2 regions of the Klebsiella sp. HN106 genome follow, and region 2 is predicted to be linked to the other one. Evidence: predicted binding sites of a transcription regulator. Region 2 holds the regulator's gene; the other holds the start of a gene.
The links. The regulator LexA, encoded in region 2, represses DNA repair genes until DNA is damaged. The targets are predictions, from matches to a motif close to TNCTGTATGTACATACAGNA.

Region 1 (7,874 bases), on a different contig from region 2:
CATAAAGCATCGGGCTATCTTCAAAGTTGCGCCGCAGCTGAATAGCGTTAGCCGATTCACGCAGCAGGTTGAGCTCATCCAGCAGCGTTTTTTCGTATTCACGCACCACTTCCTGCGGGCGCAGGCGACGACCGTCCGGTAACAGACGAGGCACCCAGCGGGCAAGGCGGTAGATGAGCTTCATATCCGCTTTGATAACCGGCACGATATCCGGGCGGATCACTTTAATGACCACTTCTTTGCCGTTCTCTTTCAAGCGCGCGGTATGCACCTGAGCAATAGAAGCGGAAGCAAGCGGTTCAACAGAGAAATCATCAAACCAGGCTTCTACCGGCAAGCCGCCCATGGCTTGCTCAATTTGCTTTTTGGCCTGCAGACCATCAAAAGGCGCAACGCGATCCTGCAGCATGGCCAGCTGATCGGCAATGTGGGGAGGGAACAGGTCGCGACGGGTCGAGAGCATCTGGCCAAACTTGATCCACACCGGACCCAGCTCCTGCAGCGCAAGGCGCAGGCGCTCGCCAAGAGGACGTTCTTTATGGCGGTTTGGCATCCAGAACAGCATCCGCCGCCAGATTCGCAGCGGCAGCGTGATACGCATTTTAGGAATGAGCTCATCAAGCCCGTAGCTCAAAAAGGTGTGGACGATGAAATACAGGCGCCGTAATTCTCCTGGCGTCATTTGCCCTCCAGCGTTTCCAGCCGTTTTTCCAGCGCGGCCAGCGCTCGCTCAACGGCTGTGGTTTCTTCAGCAAACCAGGCCAGCTCCAGCGGACCCGGCGCCAGGCGCCACTCTTCGGTAATCGCTTCCGCAACATAGCGCTGCTGGCGCTGAGCACCACGCAGAAGAAAACGAGCACCGCCGCGGAATACTTTACTAAAGCCTTCCGCAACCACATCCCCGGTATACGGGGCGAGCAGTTCAGCCGGATCGAACTCCGCGAGATCGCACAGCGTAACGGTATTTTGTACCACCTGCAGATCGCCCTGCACTTCAAGATCGCCGCTGCGAATCAGCGCGGTAAGCTGCTGGCGATTACGTAGCTGCGGAAGCACGCTCAGGCGAGTACGCACGGTGCAGTCTGCCTCGCCTTCCCACGCCCCCAGCACATCGACCTGGCGCTCGCTAAAAACCAGCACCACGGGTTCGGAGAGCTCCTGCAGTTCGACACGCAGCACTTTCCCCAGCAGACGCTGACGGGCAGGTTTCAACGCCCGATCGCGCCAGAGGAAGGTATTCAGAACCGTCTCAAGACCGGCGGTAACCAGTGGTTTGAAAGGCATAGCGTCCCTCCTGTCAGAACTTATAACCGCGGTGTAGCGCAACGATGCCTGCCGTGAGGTTGTAGTAGTCGACGTTTTCAAATCCTGCATCCTGCATCATGCCTTTCAGCGTGTCCTGATCGGGATGCATTCGAATAGATTCAGCAAGATAACGATAGCTTTCGGCGTCTTTCGCAACCAGCTCGCCTACGCGCGGCAGGATATGGAAGGAATAGGCGTCGTAGGCTTTGCTAAGCGGCTCAATAATCGGTTTTGAGAATTCCAGCACCAGCAGACGGCCACCCGGCTTTAATACGCGGTACATAGAGCGCAGCGCTTTTTCTTTATCCGTCACGTTACGCAGACCGAAAGAAATCGTAATGCAGTCAAAGGTGTTGTCCGCAAAAGGTAGCGCTTCGGCGTTCGCCTGGACGTATTCCACGTTGCCGACAATGCCGATATTGCGCAGCTTTTCACGGCCCATTTTCAGCATAGAGTCGTTGATATCCGCCAGCATCACGCGGCCGGTTTCGCCGACCAGGCGAGAAAATTTCGCCGTCAGATCGCCGGTTCCTCCGGCCAGATCCAACACGGTTTGCCCACGGCGGACGCCGCTGCAGTCGATGGTGAAACGCTTCCACAAACGATGAATACCGAACGACATCAGATCGTTCATTACGTCATATTTTGCGGCCACAGAATGAAATACATGCGCCACCATGTCAGCTTTCTGCTCTTTGGCGACAGTCTGAAAGCCAAAATGCGTCGTTTCTTGTGAATCCTCAACCATCTCTATGCCTGCTTACTTATCAAGAAAATGTTCGTTGAGTGTAACAGGTTTAGCGCACTTCCCATACGCTTCAACGCGGCTGAGGACGGTTCTCATACGCAGCGGCAACGGCCTTATCGGCAGAAAAGTCTTTATCTTCCTGCGTGTTACCGTCTTCTGTAAGGAAGTATTCTTCATCCTGCGCGGCTGCCTGTTCGACTAAGTCAGGATTAATCCCACGTTTAACCTCCACCCCCAGCCCGCGAAATGACTCCGCCTGTACCAGCAGGTTACCGCGCCCGGAGGCGAGCTTTTTCATCGCCTGACGGTAGTTATCCTGGGCTTTATCCAGGCTCTGGCCAATGGCCGACATATCGTCAACAAACAGACGCATCTTGTCATACAGACGCCCCGCTCTTTCGGCAATTTTCTGCGCGTTACGGCTCTGATGTTCATAGCGCCAGAGATTGGCGATGGTCCGTAGCGCCACCAGCAGCGTGGTCGGGCTCACCAGCATGATGTTGTTTTTCAGCGCTTCGCTAATGAGTTCCGGCTGGCGATCGATTGCCAGCAGGAAGGCCGGTTCCACCGGGATAAACATCAGAACATAGTCAAGCGAGCGCAGCCCAGGCAGCTGCTGATAATCTTTGCGTCCCAGCAGGCGCATATGGTTGCGTACGGAAGCAATATGCTCCTGCAGCGCCGCTTCTCGGGTGTAATCATCGTCAGCGTTGAAGTAGCGCTCATAGGCCACCAGGGTCATTTTGGCATCGATGACCACGTCCTTTCCCTGCGGCAAACGGACGATCACATCAGGCTGCATCCGCGCGCGGTTTTCCGTTTCGATGCTCACCTGAGTTTGATATTCATGGCCTTCCCGCAGCCCCGATGCTTCCAGTACGCGGGTCAACACCACCTCGCCCCAGTTGCCCTGGGTTTTGTTATCGCCTTTTAGCGCGCGGGTCAGATTTAGCGCTTCCTGGGCCATCTGCGCATTTAGCTGCTGAAGATTGCGGATTTCATGGGCCAGGGTGTGACGCTCCCGCGCTTCCTGGCCAAAGCTATCCTGCACCTGCCGACGAAAGCCATCCAGCTGTTCGCGCAGCGGCGTCAGCAGACCATGCAGGCTCTGGCGGTTCTGCTCATCTACCCGGCGATTACTGTGCTCAAAAATACGGTTCGCCAGATTCTCAAACTGCTCGCTAAGCCGCTGCTCGCTGTTAACCATCTGGCGGATTTTGTCTTCCGCATGCAGCTGAGTGGATTCAAGACGAGTGGTCACTTCGCGGAGGTCAGCTTCCAGCGAGGCGTTGATTTCGCGCAGGCTGCGCAGCTCGTTATTCAGCAGTTCACACTCTTCGCGCCAGTGAGACTCCTGTACCAGCCGTTGGCGGGTGGCGCTCAGCTCAATATCCAGCTCGCGCCGCTCTTCGATGAGATCGGCGCGAATTTGATCGGCGTGCGCTTTGGTCGCCAGCCAGCCGACAATCAGCCCCACGGCCAGCGCCACGACGGCACTAATAATAATTGAGATATCCACAACGCCCCCTGCGGCAACGACTTACGGCACAAAATAGAATTGTGCTGTACAAACGTCCAGTTTGAAAGGGTTTTCCTGCGAGGCGCTACGCAAAAAAGAAGGGCCGAAGAATCCGACCCTTATACGAAGAGAGAATAATTACAGCAGGCGGCGCGCCGCTTCCACGACAATTTTCACCGCGTGGCTTTCGGTTTGCTTCATGGTTTCCGCGTTCGGAATCTCCTGCTGGGTACGGTTGACGATAACCCCGGCAACCATTCCGGCGCGCAGGCCCTGGCTGGCGCACATGGTCAGCAGAGTGGCGGATTCCATTTCATAGTTCATTACGCCCATCGCCTGCCACTCTTCCATCGAGCCTTTAAAGCGGCTAACGACGCGGCCGGAGAAGGTATCGTAACGTTCCTGGCCCGGATAGAAGGTGTCGGAAGAGGCGGTCACGCCGATATGGGTGGTTGCGCCAATAGACTTCGCCGCTTCAACCAGCGCGGTAGTACATTCAAAATCAGCCACCGCCGGGAACTCCATCGGCGCAAAGTGCAGGCTTGCACCGTCCAGGCGGACAGAAGCGGTGGTCACCAGAACATCACCTACGTTAATGTGCGGCTGAATGGCGCCGGTGGTACCAATACGCAGGAAGGTACGGATGCCGAGCTGGGCCAGTTCTTCCACGGCGATAGAGGTCGATGGGCCGCCGATACCGGTAGAGCAGACAATCACTGCTTTACCATCCAGCTCGGCGCGCCAGGTGGTGAATTCACGGTGAGATGCCAGCTTAACCGGCTTATCCATCAGCGCGGCGATCTTTTCCACACGCTCCGGATCGCCAGGGACGATAGCCAGCGTAGCCCCTTGTAAATCGTTTTTGGTGAGGCCGAGATGAAAAACATCAGACTTGGACATAAAAAACTCCTCTGTGGGTCGAATTATCAGCAGAAGCAAAACGGTACTTTACAGAAGCTGCTGGTTCAGTTTTGTGATACCAATCACCATGAATGAAATTCATTGCAATAACTTTCCATAAAATAGTGATAAACATCACATTAACAAGCTAAATCTCAGAACCCTGAACAAAAGATAGCCGGTTTCGGGCACTGTGTTTGGTTAACGTCCTGTCCAGAGCAGCTATAGTTATTGATGCGCTAATAAATTGAGGGTACGGAGAATACCATGACGACAATCAAGCCAACCGGCTTTGCACCTGCAGCCACGCCGCACGCCTCAACTGCCGTTCACACATCAGATGAGAACATCGTCTCCGGGGAGACATCCATCCCTTCGCAGGGAGATAACATGCCGGCATTCCATGCCCGCCCGCGCAGCGTCGACGGTTCGCTGCCGGTGGTTATCGTGGTTCAGGAAATTTTCGGCGTGCATGAACATATCCGCGATATCTGCCGCCGTCTGGCAAAGGAGGGGTATCTGGCTATCGCACCGGAGCTGTACTTCCGCCAGGGCGATCCTAACGATTACAGCGACATTCCTTCTCTGTTCCAGGGGCTGGTCACAAAGGTGCCGGATTCTCAGGTGCTGGCCGACCTCGATCACGTGGCTAGCTGGGCCTACCGCCACGGCGGCGACGCCCACCGTCTGCTCATTACCGGTTTCTGCTGGGGTGGGCGCATCACCTGGCTGTACGCTGCGCATAACCCGCAGCTAAAAGCCGCCGTCGCCTGGTACGGCAAGCTGGCCGGCGAAAAAACGCTTAATTCGCCGAAGCATCCGGTCGATGTCGCCGTCGATCTGAATGCGCCGGTTTTAGGGCTGTATGGCGCAAAAGATGACAGCATCCCACAGGATACGGTAGAAACCATGCGCCAGGCGCTACGGGCGGCCAACGCCACGACGGAAATTGTGGTTTATCCGCAGGCCGGCCACGCTTTTAATGCCGACTATCGCGCCAGCTATCATGAAGAGTCGGCGAAAGACGGCTGGCAGCGAATGCTGGCGTGGTTTGCGCAGTACGGCGGTAAGCGGGGGTAAAAATCAACTATTGCCGATATGGTGACTCACCATCCCGGCAATAGTCCCGTCCGCTATCCATGAAGAAAGGCAGCGGCAAATAAATTCATAGTGCTGTGTCGCATTGCGCGGCACGCATATCGCCTGATGTATCTGGCTAAAACTATCGGGTAAAACGCGAAACTGTGGATTATCCCGCGCGGCTTTCTCCAGAGGCTGACGAATACCGGCCACCATATCACCTTCGCCGTTGATGAACGCCTGTATAGCATCCTGCGAAGTGGCATATTGGCGCAGCGTCGCATGTTTCAGCGTGCGAATCAGATACAGCTCGTAGGCCGCACCTTTGCCCACGTTGATTACTGAACCTTCGCGGTCCATCTCCTGAACCGATTGAATCTTGCTCTCTTTTTTAACCATCAGCGAACTCTCGATCGTGATGTAGGAGGGCGTAAAGCGAAGCTTATCTTCCCTCGCCGGGTCGATAGCCAGAAAAGCGATATCCCATTGATCCATCAGCGCCGCATCCACGACCTGCCCGGCCGTTGGCCAGGTCACCAACCGCGCTTCACGCTGGCTCTCAGTCGCCAGTTTCTTTGCCAGTTCGACGGTTATCCCCCCCGGCGATCCATCTGGCGACAGTATCGTAAGAACCGGGTTGCCCAGATTAATGGCAAAACGTAAATACTTCTTTTGCTCGTGGCGTTCAATCATCATTCATCTCCGAAGAGTGACAGTAGACCCATTCAGTAAATGATTAACTCTGGCCATCTCCAGCGCCAGGGCTTTGACGTATTACTTTAAGCATATCAATGCTGCGCGCCGCAGCATTTTTTATATTTACGCCCGCTGCCGCAGGGGCAAGGGTCGTTGCGGGAAGCCGTTTTCGGCTGCTGCTCTTCTTGCGCCAGCCATTGCATCATGGCCGGGAGCGGATAGCCGTTTTCCAGAAGCTGCCGCCAGACGTTCATATACGGCGTCACGTGTTTGAAAAAGTGCTGGTAGCCTGCGCACAGGTAGCTATGGCCGGGGCGACCGCTCGGGGAAACGGCGAAGCGATGTTTCGGACAACCGCCGTGGCAGGCAAAGCGAAACTCGCAGCTGCGGCAATCCGCCGTTAGCGTCTCTTGTTTTGCCTGACCAAAGGCGATGGCCTGCTCGCTATTATTCAGCTCGTGGATGCTCTGCTGATGAATATTACCCAGCTTATGCTCCGGATAAACAAAGTGATCGCAGTTATACAGATCGCCGTTCGATTCCAGCGCAAAAGCGTGCCCGCAGGTTGGCGAATGTACGCAAAGTACCGGCGGCTGACCGGTCCATGCCGCCAGGGCAACGTCAAACATCTGCACGTAGACGCGATCGACGTCGCGACGAACCCAGATATCGAAAATTTGGTTAAGAAACTCGCCGAACTGCCAGGAGGGTACCGTCCAGGGCGCCAGCCGCGCCGCGCTCTCACCCGGGAGCACCAGCTGGAGCGGCGCCGAGGCGTCGCTGCTCATCCGTTCGACCAGCGGGATAAACTGCATATAGCGCGAACCGGCCGCCAGCAGGAAATCATACACTTCACGGGCATGATCGACGTTATGCTTGCCGACGACGGTCAGGGTATTGAACTCGACGTTATGCGCCTTCAGCAGCGCCATCGCCGCAACAACCTTTTCGTGGGTACCCTTTCCGGCGCGGTTAACGCGGTACTGGTTATGCAGATGCGCCGGGCCGTCTATCGACAAACCCACCAGAAAACCCTGTTCGGCAAAAAAACGCGCCCACTCTTCGTCCACCAGGACGCCGTTAGTTTGCAGCGCATGTTCTATCTTCTTACCGTTGGCGTACTGGCCGCACAGCTCAACGACCCGGCGAAAAAACGGCAGCCCCATCATGGTCGGCTCGCCGCCCTGCCAGGCAAAGGTCACCGCATCGCCGGACTGGGCGGCAATATGCTGGCGAATATAGTTTTCCAGCGTCTCATCGGACATGCGCCAGTTTTTATTCCGTTCCGGATAAAGCGCTTCTTTTTCCAGATAAAAGCAGTAGGTGCAATCGATGTTACACACCGAGCCGCTCGGCTTTGCCATCACGTGGCAGCCATGAATCATGCTAATTTCCCCAGATTTGATGGCCCGGTAAATGCTGCCATTAACTGTTCTCTACAATGTACTGATAGCAGCTGGCGATATGGCGGGCGATGGTATATTCCACCAGCTCGCCGCGATCGTTAAATCCCTGGCGAGTCTTCACCAGCAGCGGCTCGCCTGCGGCAACCTGCAGAATGTCGCAGTCCTGGGCCGTCGGCAGCTCGGCGGTAATGGTGTCTTTATAGCTGTCAATATTCTCGCC
Region 2 (7,874 bases):
CACATCCTGCGCTTACGCAACTGCGTGCGCTGCGTTATTTTGCCGCAATGCCCCCGCTGCACGCGCATCTGCGCGACTGGCTATTGCTGGAAGACTCAATGACCAAACGCTTTGAGCAACAGGGGAAGCGAGTTAGCGTCATCATGGTTAACGAAGGTTTTGTTGGACGCGAAGCGCTGGCAGATGAAGCGCCTCTGTTACCCGTCGAATCCCGCTACTGGCTGCGGGAAATTATCCTTTGCGCTAATGGCGAACCCTGGCTTGCTGGCCGAACTATCGTGCCGGAGTCGACGCTGAGCGGCCCCGAACTGGCGCTGCAACAGCTGGGACAAACGCCGCTGGGCCGCTATCTCTTCACGTCATCGACGCTAACCCGCGATTTTATTGAAATTGGTCGTAATGCAGAGCTTTGGGGGCGTCGTTCCCGCCTCCGGTTGAGCGGCAAACCGCTGCTGCTGACGGAGCTGTTTTTGCCTGCATCGCCGTTGTATTGAGAGGAAAATGAAATGGAGTGGAGTCTGACGCAGAACAAGCTGTTGGCGTTTCACCGCCTGATGCGTACTGACAAACCGATCGGCGCGCTGCTGCTGCTGTGGCCGACGCTGTGGGCGCTGTGGGTGGCCACGCCGGGGATACCGCCGCTGTGGATCCTCGCCGTGTTTGTTGCCGGCGTCTGGTTAATGCGCGCCGCAGGCTGCGTGGTCAATGATTATGCCGATCGTAAATTTGACGGCCACGTTAAACGGACGGCCCGCCGTCCGCTGCCGAGCGGCGACGTCAGCGAAAAGGAGGCGCGAACGCTGTTTGTCGTGCTGGTGCTGCTTTCTTTCCTGCTGGTGCTGACCCTGAACACCATGACCATTCTGCTGTCGATAGCGGCGCTGGCGCTGGCATGGGTCTATCCATTTATGAAACGCTACACCCACTTGCCGCAGGTGGTGCTGGGCGCGGCATTTGGCTGGTCGATCCCGATGGCCTTTTCGGCGGTAAGCGAATCGCTGCCGCTCAGCTGCTGGCTGATGTTCCTCGCCAACATCCTGTGGGCGGTGGCCTACGATACCCAGTATGCGATGGTCGATCGTGATGATGACGTCAAAATCGGTATCAAATCGACGGCGATTCTGTTTGGCGACAACGATCGCTTAATCATCGGTATTTTACAGGTGGCGGTACTGGGTCTGATGGCGGCAGTAGGCTGGCTGAGCGGGCTGGGCTGGGAATATTACTGGTCGTTGTTTATCGCCGCGGCGCTGTTTGTCTGGCAGCAAAAGCTGATATTTAAACGCGAACGCGATAGCTGCTTTAAGGCATTTATGAATAATAACTACGTGGGGCTGGTACTGTTTCTCGGCCTGGCGATGGGGTATATGCAGTAAATGTGGCGGGGTTCCCCGGCTGGCGCCGTAAAAGCTTTAGCCGGGCTACTAAACCGCAGGGTCTGGTAGCCCGGCGCAAGCCGGGATATCGCTTTAAACGTTACGCTTCATCCTGGGTAACGCTTTCAATCGTCAAACGCACATCAGAAGTAATCAGATCCGCCAGCATACGGTAGATCTTCAACGTCTCTTCCGGCTCGGCATCTCCGGTATCGCTGATATAGCCTTCGTCGCGCAGGGTCAGCACCAGCGTGCTGAATACCGCCTTATCGAAGAACTCCGGCGCATTGATACCGTGCAGAACGGACAGGCGCTGCGCCACGGTGCGGCTCTCTTTCTCCAGCGAACTGCGGTTGATTGACGGGTTAGCGCTCAGCAGCCAGAAGGTGATGGCGTAGCGCTGCAGCGTTTCGCGCGCGCCTGCGGCCAGCAGCTGCAGGGAACGGGCATGAGACGGATTGACGCTCACCTCATCGTCATTCACGGCGATAAGCCCCTGACGCTGCATCTCGGCAATCAGCGCATCGACGACGCCCGCCAGCTCCGCTTTTTCCCAGCGCAGGAACAACTCGGCCTTGAGGAACGGATAGAACATCTCGACGTGACGCAATATTTCGCTGCGGGTAATACGACGATGCTGAGTGACGATGGCGGCTAACAGTGACGGCATCACCAGCATATGGGCGATGTTGTTGCGGTAATAGGTCATCAGGACGGCCTGCTCGCGCGGCAGAATGATGATATCGCCGATCGTGTCTTTCTCGACCTCGAACTTGTTCATCTGCAGCGCGTGGTCGATAAGCTCGCTGGCAGACGCCGCAGGCGTGGTCGCGTCCGCAGAGTACGGCACGTTGCGCAGCAGGGCGAGGTAGCATTCCAGCTGTTCGGTAAGCTGCTCGCGGGTCAGGGAACGCTGACGCGATGCCAGCAGCGCCGTACAGCACAGGTTCATAGCGTTTGCCGCACCGGCATTGTTAATGCGTACCATCAGGTCTGAGGCGATGTTATTTACCGTCGGCGTCAGCCAGGAGGGGCGAACGGCTTCGATAGGATCGATCGACTCGCGCCAGTCCGGCACATGTTGATTCAGGTAGGCCATCAGCGGCAGCGGTTCGCCGAAGTTAACGTAGCCCTGGCCGAGATTACGCAGCTTGCTTAAGCCGCGCAGCATCTGCGGCAGGTTCTCTTTCTCTTTTGTCGCTCCGCGCAGCTCTTTAGCGTAGGTACCAACCTCCATCACGTGCTCGTAGCCGATGTAGATTGGCACCAGGGTGATGGGGCGATTACCGCCGCGCAGCATCGCCTGAATGGTCATCGACAGGGTACCGGTTTTCGGATCCAGCAGGCGTCCGGTACGAGAGCGGCCGCCCTCAACGAAGTATTCTACGGAGTAGCCGCGGCTGAACAGCTCGCCGAGGTATTCGCGGAATACCGTCGAATAGAGCTTATTGCCCTTGAACGTACGGCGAATGAAGAAAGCGCCGCCGCGACGGAAAATCGGCCCGGCAGGCCAGAAGTTCAGGTTGATACCGGCGGCGATATGCGGCGGAACCAGGCCCTGATGATAAATCACGTACGAGAGCAGCAGATAATCCATATGGCTGCGGTGGCACGGGACATAAACGATCTCGTGGCCTTCGTGCGCCAGCTGGCGCACGCGCTCGGCGTTATGCACGTTAATGCCCTGATACAGTCGGTTCCAGGTAAAGCCCAGCACGCGGTCTGTCAGGCGAATCATCTCATAGGAGAAGTTCGCGGCGATCTCTTCCATCAGGGCGATAGCGTTTTGCTGCGCCTTTTCATGAGAAATTTTCTTGCTGCGCGCTTCGTCTTCTACCGCACGGGCAATGGCTTTCGACGCCAGCAGTTTATTGAACAGATCCTGGCGCGCAGGCAGGCGCGGACCGACCGCCGCCAGACGCTGACGGGCGAAGTGCATACGCGCCACGCGGGCCAGCTTCTGAGCGATAGTTTTATCGGTGCCGTGTTCGTCCGCCATTTTACGCAGCGAGACCGAAGGCGAGAAACGCACAAAGCTGTCGCGGCCCAGCCACAGAACGGCGAAGAATTTCTGAATGCCGTTGAGCATGCGCAGTGGCGGGTTAACCTCGCCTTTTTCACGCCCCGGTGCGCGACCGAACATGACCGAGACTGGCACCATTTGCACATCAAGATCGGGGTGATTACGGTGCAAATCCAGATAGTCGTGAAAGAGCTTGATAGACTCTTCTTTCGGCGTGTAATAGGTGAATACGCGCGGTCCGCCGTGGATAAATACGTAGCGCGGAAGCAGGGCGCCGTCGATCTCCAGCGGCTCCAGCGGGTCCGGTAACTCATGCTCCAGACATTGCGCGCGCAGCGTCAGCAGGTCCGCCTTCGAATTGTAGGGCAGGACGTACATAATGGGCCGCGAGGTATCCAGGCCTAACTCTTGAGCAGGTTGTGCCGGAATCGACTTGCTTTTTACCAGCGCCCTTAATGGTAAATTCAGTAATTTATAGTAAATTCGTTGCCAGCCAGACATAGACGATGTGAAGCCTCTGGTTAATCATGCAAATGCGCCGCAAGAATAACAGAAAGTGCGCAAAATTTCCGTTGTAACGCGGCAAACGCGTACACTCATTGACGTCATTTACATAAAAAGGTTTGTTTGATGGCCAATAATACCACTGGGTTAACCCGAATTATTAAAGCGGCAGGGTATTCCTGGAAAGGATTCCGGGCGGCATGGGTCAACGAGGCCGCATTTCGTCAGGAAGGCATCGCGGCCATCATTGCCGTGGTGATTGCCTGCTGGTTAGACGTCGATGCCATTACCCGGGTGCTGTTAATTGGCTCGGTCCTGATAGTGATGATAGTTGAAATTATCAACAGCGCGATTGAAGCGGTCGTGGACCGTATAGGCCCTGAGCATCATGAGCTTTCCGGGCGCGCGAAAGACATGGGCTCTGCGGCGGTTTTGCTGGCGATTGTCATCGCGCTGATCACCTGGGGAACCCTTTTATGGGCAAATTACCGCTAACTCCTGTCGTAGCGGCTCGCAAAACGAAAAGAAACTCCTGATTTTTGTGTGAAATGTGGTTCCAAAATCACCGTTAGCTGTATATACTCACAGCATAACTGTATATACACCCAGGGGGCGGAATGAAAGCGTTAACGACCAGGCAGCAAGAGGTGTTTGATCTCATTCGGGATCATATCAGCCAGACGGGCATGCCGCCGACGCGTGCGGAGATTGCTCAGCGCTTGGGGTTCCGTTCCCCAAACGCGGCGGAAGAGCACCTGAAAGCGCTGGCGCGTAAAGGCGCAATCGAAATCGTTTCCGGCGCCTCCCGCGGTATTCGTCTGCTGACGGAAGAAGAAACGGGCCTGCCGCTTATTGGCCGCGTAGCAGCAGGGGAACCGCTGCTGGCCCAGCAGCATATTGAAGGCCACTATCAGGTCGATCCGGCCATGTTTAAACCGAATGCCGATTTTCTGCTGCGCGTCAGCGGTATGTCGATGAAAGACATCGGCATTCTTGATGGCGACCTGCTGGCAGTCCATAAAACTCAGGATGTGCGTAACGGCCAGGTAGTTGTGGCGCGTATTGACGAAGAAGTGACCGTAAAGCGCCTGAAAAAGCAGGGTAACGTCGTCGAACTGCTGCCGGAAAACAGCGAATTTTCGCCAATCGTGGTGGATCTTCGTCAACAAAGTTTCACCATTGAAGGCCTGGCCGTCGGCGTTATTCGCAACGGCAACTGGCAGTAAACTCTTCCTCTCGCGGCATCATCTGATGCATGATGCTGCGTCGTTTTTCCTCTTTTTGGCACTCTCTCCATGTTTTTTAACGCCGCCGACAAAGCCCTGTGGCGCTTAGCGCTGCCCATGATCTTCTCCAATATCACCGTTCCGCTGCTCGGACTGGTGGACACCGCCGTTATTGGTCATCTCGATAGCCCGGTTTATCTGGGGGGCGTGGCGGTTGGCGCAACGGCAACCAGCTTCCTCTTTATGCTGCTGTTGTTCCTGCGAATGAGTACCACTGGGCTGACGGCCCAGGCGTACGGCGCTAAAGATCCGCAGCGTCTGGCGCGTGCGCTGGTGCAGCCGCTGTGCCTGGCGCTGGCCGCCGGGGCGGCCATTGTGCTCTTGCGGATGCCGTTGATCGACCTGGCGCTGCACATCGTCGGCGGCAGCGAAGCCGTGCTCGAACAGGCCAGACGCTTCCTTGAGATCCGCTGGCTAAGCGCGCCGGCATCGCTGGCGAACCTGGTCCTGCTGGGCTGGCTGCTGGGCGTGCAGTACGCCAGAGCGCCGGTGATCCTGCTGGTGGTCGGCAATGTTCTTAACATTGTGCTCGATGTATGGCTGGTGATGGGTCTGCATATGAACGTGCAGGGGGCGGCGCTGGCAACGGTCACGGCAGAATACGCCACTTTCTTTATCGGCCTGCTGATGGCAAGGCGCGTGCTGGCGCTGCGCGGCGTTTCCCTGTTAATGCTAAAAAACGCCTGGCGCGGCGATATACGTCGCCTGCTGGCGCTGAATCGCGACATCATGCTGCGTTCGCTGCTGCTACAGCTTTGCTTCGGTGCGGTAACGGTATTTGGCGCTCGCCTCGGCGCCGATGTCGTCGCGGTCAATGCGGTTCTCATGACGATGCTGACCTTTACCGCCTACGCGTTGGACGGTTTTGCCTACGCCGTTGAGGCGCACTCCGGGCAGGCCTACGGCGCGCGTGACGATAGACGGCTGCTGGCTGTCTGGCATGCGGCTTGCCGCCAGTCAGGGATAGTGGCGCTGGCGTTTGCGCTGATTTACGGACTTGCCGGCGAACAGATTATTGCGTTGCTGACCTCGCTGCCTTCCCTGCAGCAGCTGGCCGACCGCTATCTGGTCTGGCAGATGATTCTGCCGGTCATTGGCGTCTGGTGCTACCTGCTGGACGGCATGTTTATCGGTGCGACGCGCGGTGCGGAGATGCGTAACAGCATGGCGGTGGCGGCGGCGGGGTTTGCCCTGACGCTGTTGACGGTACCCACGCTCGGTAACCATGGACTGTGGCTGGCGCTGACGGTCTTTCTCGCTCTGCGCGGCGCTTCCCTGGCAGCGATCTGGCGGCGGCACTGGCGGCGCGGAACCTGGTTTTCGTAGTGCATTTAGTACATCTGATGGTTAAAGATTCCGAATAATAAATCTTACTCAGAATACTCATCTATAGTTAAGTCATGTCCGAAACACAGCGGGCTGTTCATTCACCGAACGATAACCGAACGATGAGGAATGCATGATGAATAAAGACGAAATCGGCGGTAACTGGAAACAGTTCAAAGGTAAAGCGAAAGAGAAATGGGGCAAGCTGACTGATGATGACATGACCGTCATTGAGGGTAAGCGTGACCAGCTGGTCGGTAAAATCCAGGAACGTTATGGATATGAAAAAGACCAGGCAGACAAAGAAGTGACCGATTGGGAAACCAAAAACGACTACCGCTGGTAGCGAAAACGTCGTGTTTTAACCCACTGTTATTGCCTGCACGATCGGTACATGGAGGTACTGCTACCCTTGATTCCCGCTGCGGCTAACGCCTCAGCGGGCTTTCTTTTTTATCTGGATGGTATGGTCGTGATGACAGTGGCCCGGCGTACTGCAGGATTCGACCTCGACGCAGGCAGCGCAGAGGCCGTGAGCTTCAATGACGTTGTGGCGCAGCGCGAATCCCATTCTTGCCGCCAGCGTATGCATTATATCTTCGACGCCTTCCGCGCACTCTTCTTTCACGCCGCCGCAGCGGTCGCAAATAAACATCGCTGAGCTGTGGGTTGGCTGATCGAAAAGGTGGCACAGCACGTAGCTATTGGTCGATTCCACCTTATGCACGAACCCCTGCTCCAGTAAAAACTCCAGCGCCCGATAGACGGTCGGCGGTTTAGCCTGGGGCTCTTTTTCACGAAGGAGATCGAGCAGGTCGTAGGCGCTGATTGCCCCTTGCTGCAGGCTCATCAAACGCAATACTTCGAGGCGCTGCGGGGTCAGGCGCACGCCACGCTGCGCGCAGAGCTTTTCAGCATGCGCTAACATTTGTTGCGAAGTGGTCTTATCCATGAGCGTCCTCTGGTTGCGTGAATCTCAAACTGTTACTTTATCACGATACCGATGAAACGCCGAGACCCGGCGGACTATACCCGTCACACTTCGCGTCACATACGCTTTGGCAGCGTCAATTCGTCCCAGCCGTCACGCTCCTGGGGTCGCTCTGGCTTGCCCCCTTATGCTATACCTGATGCATCTCATTTTCGGGAGAAAACGATGAAACGACCTGATTGCATTCGACACTGGCGTGAACTGGAAGGGGCGGATGATTCCACCTACCCTGACAGTACCGAGCTTTTCTCCATCGGTGCGCCGCTGGCGCGCGGTCTGCGGCTCAATCGCCTGGGGATCCACCATGAGCGCCTGCCGCCCGGGCGCCGCACTTCTTATCCACATGCGGAAAGCGACGAAGAAGAGTT

Region 1: rmuC (DNA recombination protein RmuC) is a predicted target of LexA. The motif match lies at 3,615-3,634, and genes of this name have one in related genera.

Annotation. Positions count from the first base shown of each region.
Region 1 covers NZ_JBLURD010000017.1:14,743-22,616, forward strand. The annotation lists gene ubiB (ubiquinone biosynthesis regulatory protein kinase UbiB) at 1-682, opposite strand, end outside; gene ubiJ (ubiquinone biosynthesis protein UbiJ) at 679-1,284, opposite strand; gene ubiE (bifunctional demethylmenaquinone methyltransferase/2-methoxy-6-polyprenyl-1,4-benzoquinol methylase UbiE) at 1,298-2,053, opposite strand; gene rmuC (DNA recombination protein RmuC) at 2,124-3,572, opposite strand; gene udp (uridine phosphorylase) at 3,711-4,472, opposite strand; gene ACSIPU_RS25995 (dienelactone hydrolase family protein) at 4,740-5,552, shown strand; gene ACSIPU_RS26000 (transporter substrate-binding domain-containing protein) at 5,556-6,245, opposite strand; gene ACSIPU_RS26005 (anaerobic sulfatase maturase) at 6,341-7,633, opposite strand; gene ACSIPU_RS26010 (GntR family transcriptional regulator) at 7,674-7,874, opposite strand, start outside.
Region 2 covers NZ_JBLURD010000003.1:322,484-330,357, reverse strand. The annotation lists gene ubiC (chorismate lyase) at 1-494, shown strand, start outside; gene ubiA (4-hydroxybenzoate octaprenyltransferase) at 507-1,376, shown strand; gene plsB (glycerol-3-phosphate 1-O-acyltransferase PlsB) at 1,477-3,900, opposite strand; gene ACSIPU_RS12530 (diacylglycerol kinase) at 4,030-4,398, shown strand; gene lexA (transcriptional repressor LexA) at 4,521-5,129, shown strand; gene dinF (MATE family efflux transporter DinF) at 5,199-6,515, shown strand; gene ACSIPU_RS12515 (CsbD family protein) at 6,652-6,861, shown strand; gene zur (zinc uptake transcriptional repressor Zur) at 6,952-7,467, opposite strand; gene ACSIPU_RS12505 (cupin domain-containing protein) at 7,672-7,874, shown strand, end outside.